Regions from separate parts of the Psychrobacillus sp. NPDC093200 genome, predicted to be linked through region 3. Evidence: a T-box and tRNA genes for the amino acid it is inferred to sense, from the RefSeq annotation. Region 3 holds a T-box; the other regions hold tRNA genes.
The links. The T-box of region 3 lies ahead of argS (arginine--tRNA ligase). A T-box ahead of a tRNA ligase gene usually reads a tRNA of that ligase, here a tRNA-Arg.
Positions count from the first base shown of each region.

Region 1 (3,168 bases), on a different contig from region 3:
CCATCACTTTAAGTGCTGAGGGCTCTGACGAAGCAGAAGCAGTAGAATCACTAGCTAAATTCATTTCTAAAGCAGAATAATTAATCGTAAGGCTGTTGTATGATCCAGTATGGATTGTATGGCAGCTTTTTTAATATTAATTTTTGGTAGATTTCCGCTATAGGCGGTCGCTTTCCAAGGGGGGTGCGATAAGCCATCACCCGTCGCTTACGCGCGCGGTTGTGATGTCTTATCTGCCTCACTGATCCCACTAGAGTCGCCGCCTGCCGCTACAATCATAGGTTGTGTAGGAAAGAGAAAGTCGTATGGGGAAAAATAAGATATCTAATTTCCGTCATGCTTCACTATTCAATTTTAAGAGAATATAAAGTAAACTCTTTTATGAAGTGATTATAATTTCATTTAAAATTTTTAGGCAATAGTCGGGAGTTGAAAAAATAGATTGCTTTATCTATAAAAAAAACGTGTTCGAAGAAACGAACACGCTCATACTAGGAAGAAAAATCGTTGTTAATGATCTTATCTACGTATTTTTTTGCAGGAACTAGCCCTAAATTTGTTTCATTTCGAACGAATTTGACCATTTCCACTAGGCTACTGCCGTTATTATTCATCTCTAGAATTTGTTTTTCTAAATCCTCGTCACCGGTAAAATGAAGGTCCTGCTGTTCTTCTAATTTTCTAATTTTTCTTTGTAGGCTGAAGGTATAGATGACTAAAAATAGAATGATTAATAAAGAAGTTATTTGATATAGAATAGTTACACAACCTTTCATTACTAAGTTACAAAAAAATCCAAGCGAACAGGAGCTCGCTTGGATTTCATGGCATTATTAGTCTTTTTTCATTTCGCTGCGTGCGATGATATGATCGATTAGACCATATTCTTTTGCACGTTCTGCTGTCATGAAGTTATCGCGGTCTGTGTCTCTTGAAACTACTTCAAGTGGCTGACCAGTGCGCTCAGACATAATATGGTTTAATTTATCGCGTAAGAACAAGATGCGTTTAGCAGCAATCTCGATTTCTGTTGCTTGCCCTTGAGCTCCACCAAGTGGTTGGTGAATCATTACCTCTGCGTTTGGAAGTGCATAGCGCTTGCCTTTTGTTCCAGCAGTAAGTAAGAAAGCACCCATTGATGCTGCCATACCGATACAAATAGTTTGTACGTCTGGTTTGATGAATTGCATTGTATCGTAGATAGCCATACCAGCAGTGATACTTCCGCCTGGGCTATTGATGTAGATGGAGATATCCTTTTCTGGATCTTCCGCTTCTAGGAATAAAAGCTGAGCAACAATAGAGTTTGACACGTTGTCATCAATCGCACTACCAAGCATGATGATGCGGTCTTTTAACAATCTTGAATAGATGTCATAGGCACGCTCACCGCGATTTGTTTGTTCAATAACTGTAGGAATTAAATTCATCCTGGATTGCCTCCTTCAAAGGTGGTTATATTTTTTATTTTTATTTGTGTACTGAGAAATTCTACCTCAGTTGTAACTTTATCATACATGGAATGGTCAAGGAAGGTCAAATATTAAGCTTAGAAATGTTGACTTGAATTATTCCTATTCCATTTGTATAATAGAAAGGTCGCTTGCCCCTGTAGTTTAATGGATATGACGTAAGATTCCGGTTCTTGAGATGGGGGTTCGATTCCCTCCAGGGGCGTCCATAACATTTAGAAACACTCGAATTCTTCGAGTGTTTTTTTATTTACAAGATATGAAAGTATATGCTTTGTCGAGCTTTAGTGCCCTGCATTTTCCTTACTCATTTTTACTTCTCCTTTCATATGATTCAGCATATGCGCCACTACGAAAGTGTAGTATAGGATCATCTGTTAGCTCTATGCCCTCCGGTACAATCGTTGGATCAAAAACAATGTCTTCCTTAGGATGTATTTTATTTTTGATTTCCAAACGACCAATATTCACTTTTCTTCTTTCCTCTGGCCACATATCTGTAGCATCGTTTGGATTATCTCCATCCTCCGCTAAGCGGATAAAGAGATCAAACTCGACTGGCGCCTGGTTTAATCTGTTATCTAGTTCCTCGGTCAAATAATTAGCTGAAAGAGATTTACTTGTCAAAGCAGGGTCCTTTGTTTCTTTAACAGGAACCCATTCATATTTAATCGCCTGACGAACACCGTCTTTATTGACGAAATAGAAGGCATGTATAGGATAATAATGGAGCTCTGCGTAACTTATTGGCGGCTGTTTTGCCTGCTCTTTAATGATTTGTATTACGTTTTTGCTATGTGGATATTTTTTAGAGAGCAGCTCTACCATGGCAAGACCTCTATCAATAGTTTTGATTCCTGTTTTTTCATCAGTGAATATTTCAATCATATCTATAAATTCTCTAGGGCTGCTAGTGACAAACATAGGCACAGTAGCACTCACTAAATTGGTGATACTGCCATCTGCTAGCTGAAATTGAACAGCCAGTCCTTTTGCCGGGGTAAGATAATCTATCGAAGCAGGGTTAGGCGGGCTATTGGAAAAACGGATGGTTGCGGAGACAGCTTCTCTATGAAGGTGAGGCGCTACAGTGTAAGGTACCGCATTGCCATTCGGATGAAATACCGCTTCATACATATCTCCCTTTGCATGGGCTCTTCTTGCTCCAGGAAATTTTCCTTGAATTTGTTCGAGTGCATCCACCGCTTCCTTTGGAGTTAAATCCTCTTTATGTAATTGTTCCATGTTTTTACCTCCTTTTTTATTGCAGTCTATTCATCATTACCACTCTTTTCCTATATTAAACCCACAAAACGGGAAGAAAGCTTTCGGGGAAACTTCTAAAGATAGTTTTTATAATTAATGAATTAGATTCGCATATTCGGAATAAAGTAATAATAGAAACTTAGAAAAGATAAAAGGGAGGGGGTGAGAGAGTTGCTAATGAAAAAATCCATACACCTGCTAGTTAGTATAATATTTGTTTCTCTATTATTACCGGTAACGACAGGAGCCGCATCTAACATTCCTAATGTTCCGAGAGATTCCTATTTAGTAGATTTAGAAGGTTATCTAGCTGATGAAACTAATCTAGAAATAGAGCGATTAGGAAGCAGATTGAAACAAGGAACCACTGCTCAAATGGTTGTCATGATTATCGATAATATAGGTGATCAGTCAGCAGAACAATTCAACA
Region 1 is NZ_JBNNVC010000003.1:169,879-173,046, reverse strand. It holds gene ACQKNZ_RS14360 (HPr family phosphocarrier protein) at 1-80, shown strand, start outside; gene ACQKNZ_RS14355 (hypothetical protein) at 492-776, opposite strand; gene clpP (ATP-dependent Clp endopeptidase proteolytic subunit ClpP) at 834-1,430, opposite strand; tRNA gene ACQKNZ_RS14345 (tRNA-Arg) at 1,606-1,677, shown strand; gene ACQKNZ_RS14340 (catalase family peroxidase) at 1,776-2,717, opposite strand; gene ACQKNZ_RS14335 (TPM domain-containing protein) at 2,916-3,168, shown strand, end outside.
Region 1: it has a tRNA-Arg gene. The T-box ahead of argS (arginine--tRNA ligase) is inferred to sense a tRNA for this amino acid. The anticodon was not compared.

Region 2 (3,168 bases), on a different contig from region 3:
TTTAGAGAAGCGGGTCTACGTTTACCGAGTGTTATAGGAGGAACTATCAGCGTAGTAGGTGGGCTAATAGTTGGGGACGCGGCAATTCGTGCAGGTTTAACAAGTCCGGCAATGATTGTTGTTATTGCTATATCTACTATCGCTACTTTTACACTTGTCAATCAATCCCTTGTTACTTCTGTTAGTGTTGTACGAATCATTATGATTCTCATTACATCTATACTTGGATTGTTTGGTTTTTTCGTCTCGTTGTATCTCTTGCTTCTCTACTTATCAAGCATGAGAATATTCGGTGTGTCTTATATGAATATTGCAACGGACCTCAGCTGGTCAACTATTAAAAAGTCTTTATTCAGGCCACGAGCTACTGAATATAAGGACCGTCCTCATTCACTTGATCCGCAGGATGCAACACGAACCGGAGGAGCAGAAGATGAAAAGAAGAATTAAACAATTATGCATAATCTGCTGCATCCTTCCTCTATTAACAAGCTGCTGGGACTCGGATGAGCCTAACAAAATTCGGTATATATACGGAGTAGGTATAGATTACAAAGACGGTAAATATGAGGTATTTGCTCAAATTGTAGATTTCGTTAATATTGCAAAAACAGAGCAACCAAATCAGGATGCTATCCAAGCGGAAGTTGGTAGGGCTAAAGGCAACACCGTAGAAGAGGCTTTCTTTGATTTATATCAATCCATGGACTTAAAACTATTTTGGGGACATATGACGTATTTAGTTTTTTCAGAAGAGGCATTAAAAGAAGGGCGAGCGAATACAATCATAAACTCTTTTTTACGATACCGAGAGATTAGATACCAAACGTGGGTTTATGCGACGAAAGATCCTGTGGAGGAAGTATTACTGCTTAATCCATTATTCAATAATGCAATGACGCGACTTAAGCTTGCAGACCCGATGAGCTCCTATCAGCAAGAGTCTTTTGTAGAGCCAATAGACTTTCGAAAACTAGTTATCCGATTAAATGAACCTAGCCATGAAGTGAACATTCCGTTTATAAAAATAGATGAAAAATGGAATTCTGAAAAAGAAAAAGATAAATTGCCAAAGTTTGATGGTGTAGGTGTTCTTACACCAAAGGATCTTAAAGGATTTATAACAGGGGATAAAATTAATGGTCTACAATGGATGTCCAAGGAAACAAAAAGAGGAGAAATCACAGTTCCTCGGGAGGATGAGTTTGTTACGATTGTAATAGATAATCTGAAAATAGATGTAGAGCCGAAAATACAAGGGGAAGAAGTAAAATTTGATATTAAATTAAATATGAACGCTTTGTTAAGTGGTTTTGAAGGTACAATAACAGAGAAGGAGGTACGCTCTTTTGTAAAGAAGCAAATAAAAAAAGAAGTTGAAGAAACTTACTTAGAAGCATTGGATATAGATGTGGATATATATCGACTGTCAGAATATATGTATCGAAAGGATCTAGAAGCTTGGAGAAAGATCCAAAAGGATGGAAAAGTACCGTTAACAGAGAACTCGATTAGTAATCTTACCGTAGATGTCAATAAGGTATACTCAGGTAGAAAATCATTCAGAGAAACTGTCGAATAGATTAATGATTATTTGATTAGGTGCAGAATCTCAGCAGGGAATTTTACAATATTTTAGAGGTAGTGCGATAGAGAGTAAGGATAAAGTTGAGTTCCTTTCCAATTATTTTATAAAAAAATTGAATTCCTCTTGACTTTATCCTATTATTATTAGATAATATATATTGTCTTTCCAATATTTTATTAAGGAAAGAAAATATTGTCTCAGTAGCTCAGCTGGATAGAGCAACGCCCTTCTAAGGCGTCGGTCGGGAGTTCGAATCTCTCCTGGGACGTACAGTTAAACACAATTCAAGCTTTGATGTGACAGGGCTTGATACAGATAAAGGATGCTAACACAGATTATAACACTGTGACAGTATCCTTTTTTTGTCCCTACACTGATTCTTCTATCTTAAATTTATGGAGGAATCAGTGTGACAAAGACAAACAGTATTTTTGAAGTAAGCAGGAAATTAGCTTATTTCAACTCGCAGTAAAGCAGCAACCCATAAAAAAAAGGTAACACTTAGAGATGTAATGGAGATCTTGTAGCAGTAAATGCAGTTAAGTGGATTTAGAGAAAGAACAATTACAGAATACAATGGATACATAAAACTGTTTAGAGATTACAAGAGTAGATTTTAAAAAGGATATTACAACAGATACAATGTAATTGTGGTTGAATCCCATGAGGTCATCCAATCAAACAAACCTTACAAACGACTAAATCATATCTAAGGTTAACATTGGTGGAATAAGTATAAGTTTTAGGAGAACATAATATCATGATAGATAAAAATAATGTAGTAATCCAAACCTATGCAGGTATTGATAATTGGATGAAAATTTTAAAAACATTGTAGTGTTAAGGCGTATTAGAACCAAACTGTGAAGTAACTTAGGATAGAAAATAAGGGCACCTAATAGGACAACAATATGAGAAAAAAACCTATATCTCGAGAGATATAGGTAAGAAAAATTTAACTTCAATCCGTTTTTAATAGTGAATAAATATTGATGTCTATTAAGTTTCCTTTTGATTTTTCGTATTGTCTTAATGTTCCTTCAAATGTGAAATTTAATTTTTTTAAAACGTTAATTGAATTTACATTTGCAGGTTCTATTTTGGCTTCAATTCTATTTATTTTTAATGTTTCTAGAGCATAATTACTCAACGTGTAAATAGCCTCTGTAGCATATCCCTTGCCCCAATAGGTTTTAGCAATTTCATAACCTATTTCGGCCTTCTCATTTTCAAAGTCTATCGAATTTAAACCACACGTGCCAATTATTTCACTGGATTCTTTTTCAATTATACAGAAACGAATAGCTTTGCTAGATTGAGCCAATTCCTTAAACATTTCAATCATTTCTTCTGCTTGAACTTCGTGTGTAAAGCTAGAGATGTTCATGAATTTAGTAACATCTGGGTCAGACCAAATTTTAAATAAGCTAGGTGAATCTGATGTTTCCATTTTCCTTAAATGTAATCTTTGAGTTTGTAGTTCATTTATCAATACTTTTACCTCCAATTTTTTAATCAGTTGGATGAAAAATATTGCCATCTGCGCATAGTTCAGTCCCTTCGAGTTTAGTTTTATTATA
Region 2 is NZ_JBNNVC010000002.1:247,906-251,073, forward strand. It holds gene ACQKNZ_RS08870 (spore germination protein) at 1-450, shown strand, start outside; gene ACQKNZ_RS08875 (Ger(x)C family spore germination protein) at 434-1,582, shown strand; tRNA gene ACQKNZ_RS08880 (tRNA-Arg) at 1,783-1,856, shown strand; gene ACQKNZ_RS08885 (GNAT family N-acetyltransferase) at 2,550-3,080, opposite strand.
Region 2: it has a tRNA-Arg gene. The T-box ahead of argS (arginine--tRNA ligase) is inferred to sense a tRNA for this amino acid. The anticodon was not compared.

Region 3 (3,168 bases):
TGTCTTGCTTTCCTAAAATATAAAGAACAACTATTACTCTTTTCTTACATTGGAAAGCTTGGTTTTAGTATGTATATTTTACAATCCGTGATTTGTAGCCTCTTATTTTATAGCTATGGTCTGGGCTTATTTGGAGAAATTCAGCTTTGGCAAACCACTATCATCGCTATGTCCATTTATATATTTCAGTTTTTACTTAGCTATCTTTGGATTAAACATTTAAAGTTTCAATCAGGTCCCTTAGAATATGTTTGGAGGTTATTTTACAGAGGTAAAGGGTTCAAACATAAGGCTAGCAAGTAAGAAGCTTTGAAGAAATTCCCACTGTCAGCAAGACAGTGGGGTTTTTCTACATCTGCTCCGGAGCATCTATCCCAAGTAAACATAACCCTTCCTTTAAAACTATGGCAATCGCATAACAAAGCGTCAGCTTCGATTGCTTTGTTTCATCATCAACTAATATTTTTGTGTTCGCATAATATTTATTGAAATGGCGAGCTAGCGTTAGGCAATATTTTGCGATAAGTGATGGATCTGCATGTTCAAAGGATTTCTGGATAACCTGTGGAAAGCCTTGAAGTGTCATTATCGTTGGCCATCCAGGTTCGCCTAGTCCTTCAAAACTCATGTTATTAGTCTCAAACTTACCTTTTTGAAGGAGTGAGTTTATGCGTGCGTGAGTGTACTGAACATAGGGTCCAGTCTCACCCTCGAAGTTAAGCATTTGCTCCAGAGAAAATTCTACATCATTCATACGATGATTTTTTAAATCATGGAAGATGACGGCCCCTACTCCAACTGATTTAGCAACCTCCTCTTTGTGAAGAAGTGAAGGATTTTTCTCCTCAATACTTTTTTTCGCCTCCTCGATAGCTTCGTTTAAGACTTCTTTTAATAAAACCACTTTTCCTTTACGAGTCGACATCTTCTTACCATCCTTAAGCATCATCCCAAAAGGTACATGCTGACAGTCCTTTGCCCACTCATAGCCCATTTTTTGAAGCACACTGAAAAGCTGTTTAAAGTGAAGTGATTGTTCGTTGCCGACTACATAAAATGCTTTAGTAAAGGCATAGTTATTTTGACGATACAAGGCTGCAGCTAAATCTCTCGTTGCGTATAGAGTAGCTCCATCGGTTTTTTTGATCAAACATGGTGGCATATTCTCTAACTCGACTACTAACGCCCCGTCAGATTCCACGAGCAAACCCTTTTCTTCTATTTCTTTGACGACCGGTTCCATTTTGTCATTATAGAATGCTTCTCCATTAAAGGAATCAAACTGAATTCCTAGTAATTCATAGATATATTGAAATTCTTTAAGAGAGGCTTCCTTGAACCATTTCCAAAGCTGTAGTGCCTCTTCGTTACCCTGCTCTAGACTCTTGAAGGCAGCTCTTGCCTCAACATTGAGCTCTTCATCCACTTCAGCCTTTTCATGGAATTTTACATAGATTTTCAATAATTCCTCTATTGGGGAGGCTTCAATTTTTTCTTTGTCTCCCCATAGCTTATAAGCAACAATCAGCTTTCCAAATTGAGTTCCCCAATCACCTAAATGATTAATACGAACAGCTTTGTAGCCATTTTTCTCAGAAATATTGGCAAGAGCATTTCCGATTACAGTTGAACGTAAATGTCCCATAGAGAATGGCTTAGCAATATTTGGTGAGGAAAGGTCTATAGTAACTTGTTCGTCTTTCATTGGTAGCTGGCCATAATTGTTTTGATTTTTAAGTATTTCCCCTAACACTTCTTTCGCAATAGTTTTCTGGTCATAAAAGATGTTCAAATAGCCCCCTACTGCCTCTACATTAGCAATAAGTGAACTCTTCACCTGTTTTGCCAATTCAGAAGCGATAAGCTGTGGTGATTTTTTATATAATTTCGCTAGCGTAAAACAAGGAAATGCTAAATCTCCTAATTCAATGTTCTTTGGTTTCTCTAAAAGCATTTGTATTTCTTTCACTGTTAACTTACTTTCTAACTCAGTCTCAATCGAAATAGCAATTTGCTTTAATAGTTCCATATATATTCACCCTCCATTTTGTTTTTCCATATAAAAAAGCTCTCATCTCTATGAAGAGACGAGAGCTGAAATTCCCGTGGTACCACTCTAGTTGTCACATATTGTGACCGCTTTAACGTTATTAACGAGGACTTCCCCGATCTTTTCTACTCTAGTTCAAAAAGCTTCTCCAAAGTGCGTTTCTCTGAAAAGTCCTGTATCAGGCTCTCACTACCCCTGACTCGCTAATCATTATCTCATCAGATACTCTCTTTATCATCGAATTGTGTATGAATTTTCACTAATTTTAATCGAATCAAATACTAAAGTCAATATGTGAATAAATGTCTCCTTATCTATCTAACATTTACTATCTCATCTATTCCCCAGCTTTAAATGAACTGAATCCATCAACTTTTGATAACCAATTTCTTGATATATTTTGTTGGATGTGGGATTTAACATATCGGTATATAAAACACAGAAGTCATATTCCTTTAAAAGCTCCTTGCTGCAGGCTGCTACCATTGTTCTTGCATAACCTTTGCGTCGCTTTTCTTTAGGAGTAAATACCATAGAAACAGTCACTCCATGAGTTGATGGTCTAGCCTTCTTCATCATAGACACAATCTCTCCATCGTCCTCCCATAAGAAAACCTCCTGTCCATTCAACATAGCAGTCACTCTCTGGGCTATTTCCTCTTTAGCAGTACTAGGAAGTCCAGTATCTTCTTCAAATTGGCTATACCATGATTCTATTAATGGAGCATCATCGTTATTAGCAAATCTCCAAGATCCTGGGCTATTTTCTAGCGTATCATCCACTTTATTTAATCGATATAATCCCTGGTCCATTAATAGTGAATTTGCTTGTCCCGTTTTCTCTTCCCATTTTGACGCGAAGCGAATAGCCCATTCCTTTACACTTATGATCGAATTTATATGTATACCACGTTGTAAAATCTCTTCAATACATAAATCGATTGACGCTTCGATTTTATTTAAATCGACAAAAATAATATTAAGTGGATGTGGTGGAGTCATCTGGAAAAGTGCCAATAACTCTCCATCCTCCTCAATAGTAGCCATCAGTGGATCCTCATATCCTCCCACTCTAATTCTTTCAAGCACACCTAAAAATAAGCTAAATTTGTCCTCGT
Region 3 is NZ_JBNNVC010000004.1:126,998-130,165, reverse strand. It holds gene ACQKNZ_RS15980 (DUF418 domain-containing protein) at 1-303, shown strand, start outside; gene argS (arginine--tRNA ligase) at 350-2,029, opposite strand; T-box leader at 2,081-2,297, opposite strand; gene ACQKNZ_RS15970 (GNAT family N-acetyltransferase) at 2,384-3,168, opposite strand, start outside.

Region 4 (3,168 bases), on a different contig from region 3:
CAACAGAATCACGCACTCAGCGTGAATCATCCAAAGGGAAGGTTACAGGTCGTACAATGGAGATACAACGTCTAATTGGACGAGCATTGCGCTCTGTAGTGGACCTAGAAGTAATAGGCGAAAAAACAATTTGGGTAGATTGTGATGTAATTCAAGCGGATGGTGGAACTAGAACTGCAAGTATAACTGGAGCATTCGTTGCTTTAACGATTGCATTAGGAAAACTTTATGAACAAAAGCAGCTGGCTAAGTTCCCGGTCGTAGAATTCTTAGCTGCAACAAGTGTAGGAATCGTCGATGAGATTGGTGTCGTTCTTGATTTGAATTATGTGGAAGACTCTTCAGCATCTGTTGATATGAATATTGTTCAAACTAGCGGCGGTGAGTATGTGGAATTACAAGGCACCGGAGAAGAAGCAACCTTCTCGAAAAAAGAACTGTTAGAGCTTCTTGAATTTGGAGAAATAGGTATTCAACAATTAATGGATATCCAACGATCTGCATTAGGAGACCTTGCATCTAAAATTGGAGAGAAAGGATCGATAACCGAATGAAAAAAATTATTATTGCAACAAAAAATAAAGGAAAAGCAAAGGATTTTGAAGCATTATTCAACCCATTAGGGTATGAAGTTCTGACTTTACATGACGTTGCAGAGGACATGGATGTAGAAGAAACAGGAACTACATTTGAAGAAAATGCACTTTTAAAAGCTACTGCCTTGGCTGAACATTTACAGTCAATCGTCATTGCAGATGACAGTGGGCTGGAGGTAGATGCACTGGATGGGCGTCCAGGCATCTATTCTGCTCGTTATGCTGGGGAAGAGAAGAGTGACGAGGCAAACATTACAAAACTGCTAGAAGAGCTTAGAGACACAAAAGAATCCGAAAGAACAGCCCGCTTCGTTTGCGTGATTGCTGTAGCATCACCAACTATGGAACCTTTTACTGTTAGAGGAACATGCGAAGGTGCCATTGCTCAAGAGAGAAAAGGAAACAACGGATTCGGATACGACCCTGTATTCTTTGTTCCATCCGAGAATAAAATGATGGCCGAGCTTTCAGCTGAAGAAAAAGGAGCAATTTCTCACCGAGGAAATGCTATCAAGCAATTACAATCCAAATTAACCGCTTTATTATAAGGTGGTGAATTTTCTTGAAAATATTGATTATGAGTGATACACATAAGGATACTGTAACGATGGAAGAGGTAATTCAAGTCCATCAAGATGAAGTACAAGCAATAATTCATTGTGGAGACAGTGAATTAGATGCCTCTTACTTTGAGGGGAAATCCATTTTCATTGTTGGAGGTAATTGTGATTACTATTCTAGCTTTCCCGAAGAGGAACTCATTACTTTGGACAATGAAAAGATTTTGGTCGTACATGGACATCGACACCAAGTAAAATCTACAATATTGCCACTGAGTTATAGAGCGCAGGAAGTGGGCGCTACTGTAGTCTGTTTTGGGCATTCTCATATGCTAGGTGCAGAGTTACAAAACGGTATCCTGTTCGTCAATCCTGGAAGTCTACATGAGCCAAGGGGACGCAAAGAAAAAAGTTATTCTATCGTAGAAAAGAAAGAAAACCTTTGGCAAGTTCTATTCTTTTCTTCGGAACATAAACTGATTGAAAATGTTAATTTAAAAACTTCTTGAAATACCGTTGACATTTTTTTGTTATGATTATATAATAAATCTTGTCTTTCCTATCTGTGTGGTGGGGGAGTACTTGGTCTCAGTAGCTCAGCTGGATAGAGCAACGCCCTTCTAAGGCGTCGGTCGGGAGTTCGAATCTCTCCTGGGACGTAATAAATGTAATTGAATAGGTTTTAAAAATGATTAAACGCTTTAAAATGTTGTTGTAACAACATTTTAAAGCGTTTTTTCTATTTATTTAACATTAGAGGATTTTATTATATTTTGAATACCAATACTACATATTTGTAACATATTCTATAGCCTACGTCTGTGTTGGAAGGGGAGTATCTAAAGATTTTTTTCCTCCTTTTTAGTCATTTCTTTTAACACTAGAAAATAATAATTAAATGCGTTTCTACATCTTTATGACCAGCCTTTTCGGATACAAATTGTACTATCACTCCTCATAACAATGTAAGCGAAATGTTTAGCATTCAGGAATTGATTATCAAATTTACTAGCAGGATTGTTTAATAGTTATATAGAATTATTTGATATCAAATCTTTGGAGGTGCTCACTTGTTTAAAACAATTGAAAATAGGATTGATACAATTTTTGTTCATGTGTCGGATTTAGAACGTTCAATAAAATGGTACAGTGAATTACTTGGGTTGCAAGTAAGAGAGGGGAATCATATAGGACCTGTATATACTTTAAATATGGGTGACAGACGCCCTGGAATAACCCTTGATAACCATATTTTTGAGGAAAATTATAAATTTATCCCATCAAATCAGCCACTCTTTAATCTTAGTGCTTCTGACATTAACGCAGCGTTTGCCCATGTCACTAAAATGGGTGCGGAGATAGTAACTGAAATTATTATTCATCCTGATTTAGAAGAGTTTTCCTTTAAAGATCCTGATGGTAATATCTTGATGGTATGTACTTGTATCAGTTAAATACAAGTGAGTGCTTTGGTTAAAAAGTAAGGTGATAATATTTAATTAAAACAATGTAGATTTCATGGTGGTTTACTATTTAAACTAACGAGGCAGTTTTTGGCGAAATTTTCTTTTCATTTGTAAAAGAAATTGTAGAAGAGGATTTCCAATACTATAATGTTTTTTATTATGGAATATAATGGTAAAATTGCACTGAGTTTACCCTCAGTGCAATTTTTTTACTTATAATATTCTATACACCATGTAATAGCATAAGCAATGCTGGAAGCCACTATTGTTCCTGCAAATAAATATATAGGAAATGCAGGATGAAGATAAATGTGACTTGTGAAAAGTATCATAATTACCATTGCCGACATTACAGTCAGTGTAAAAGTAACATGAGAAGCCTTGGTTGCTTTATTGGTGATGATCAACTCCCGTTCATCAGCTTCTTGAAACTCTCCGAATTTCAAAAGGATGTCAGCCCGTTTTCTTGGTTTCAATTTTACAGACAGAATGGAGTGGAGCAACATTAACAAGATGCTGATTATAAATGGCCATAAACTAAATTTC
Region 4 is NZ_JBNNVC010000002.1:240,260-243,427, forward strand. It holds gene rph (ribonuclease PH) at 1-554, shown strand, start outside; gene ACQKNZ_RS08820 (XTP/dITP diphosphatase) at 551-1,144, shown strand; gene ACQKNZ_RS08825 (metallophosphoesterase family protein) at 1,159-1,665, shown strand; tRNA gene ACQKNZ_RS08830 (tRNA-Arg) at 1,742-1,815, shown strand; gene ACQKNZ_RS08835 (VOC family protein) at 2,227-2,610, shown strand; gene ACQKNZ_RS08840 (hypothetical protein) at 2,832-3,168, opposite strand, start outside.
Region 4: it has a tRNA-Arg gene. The T-box ahead of argS (arginine--tRNA ligase) is inferred to sense a tRNA for this amino acid. The anticodon was not compared.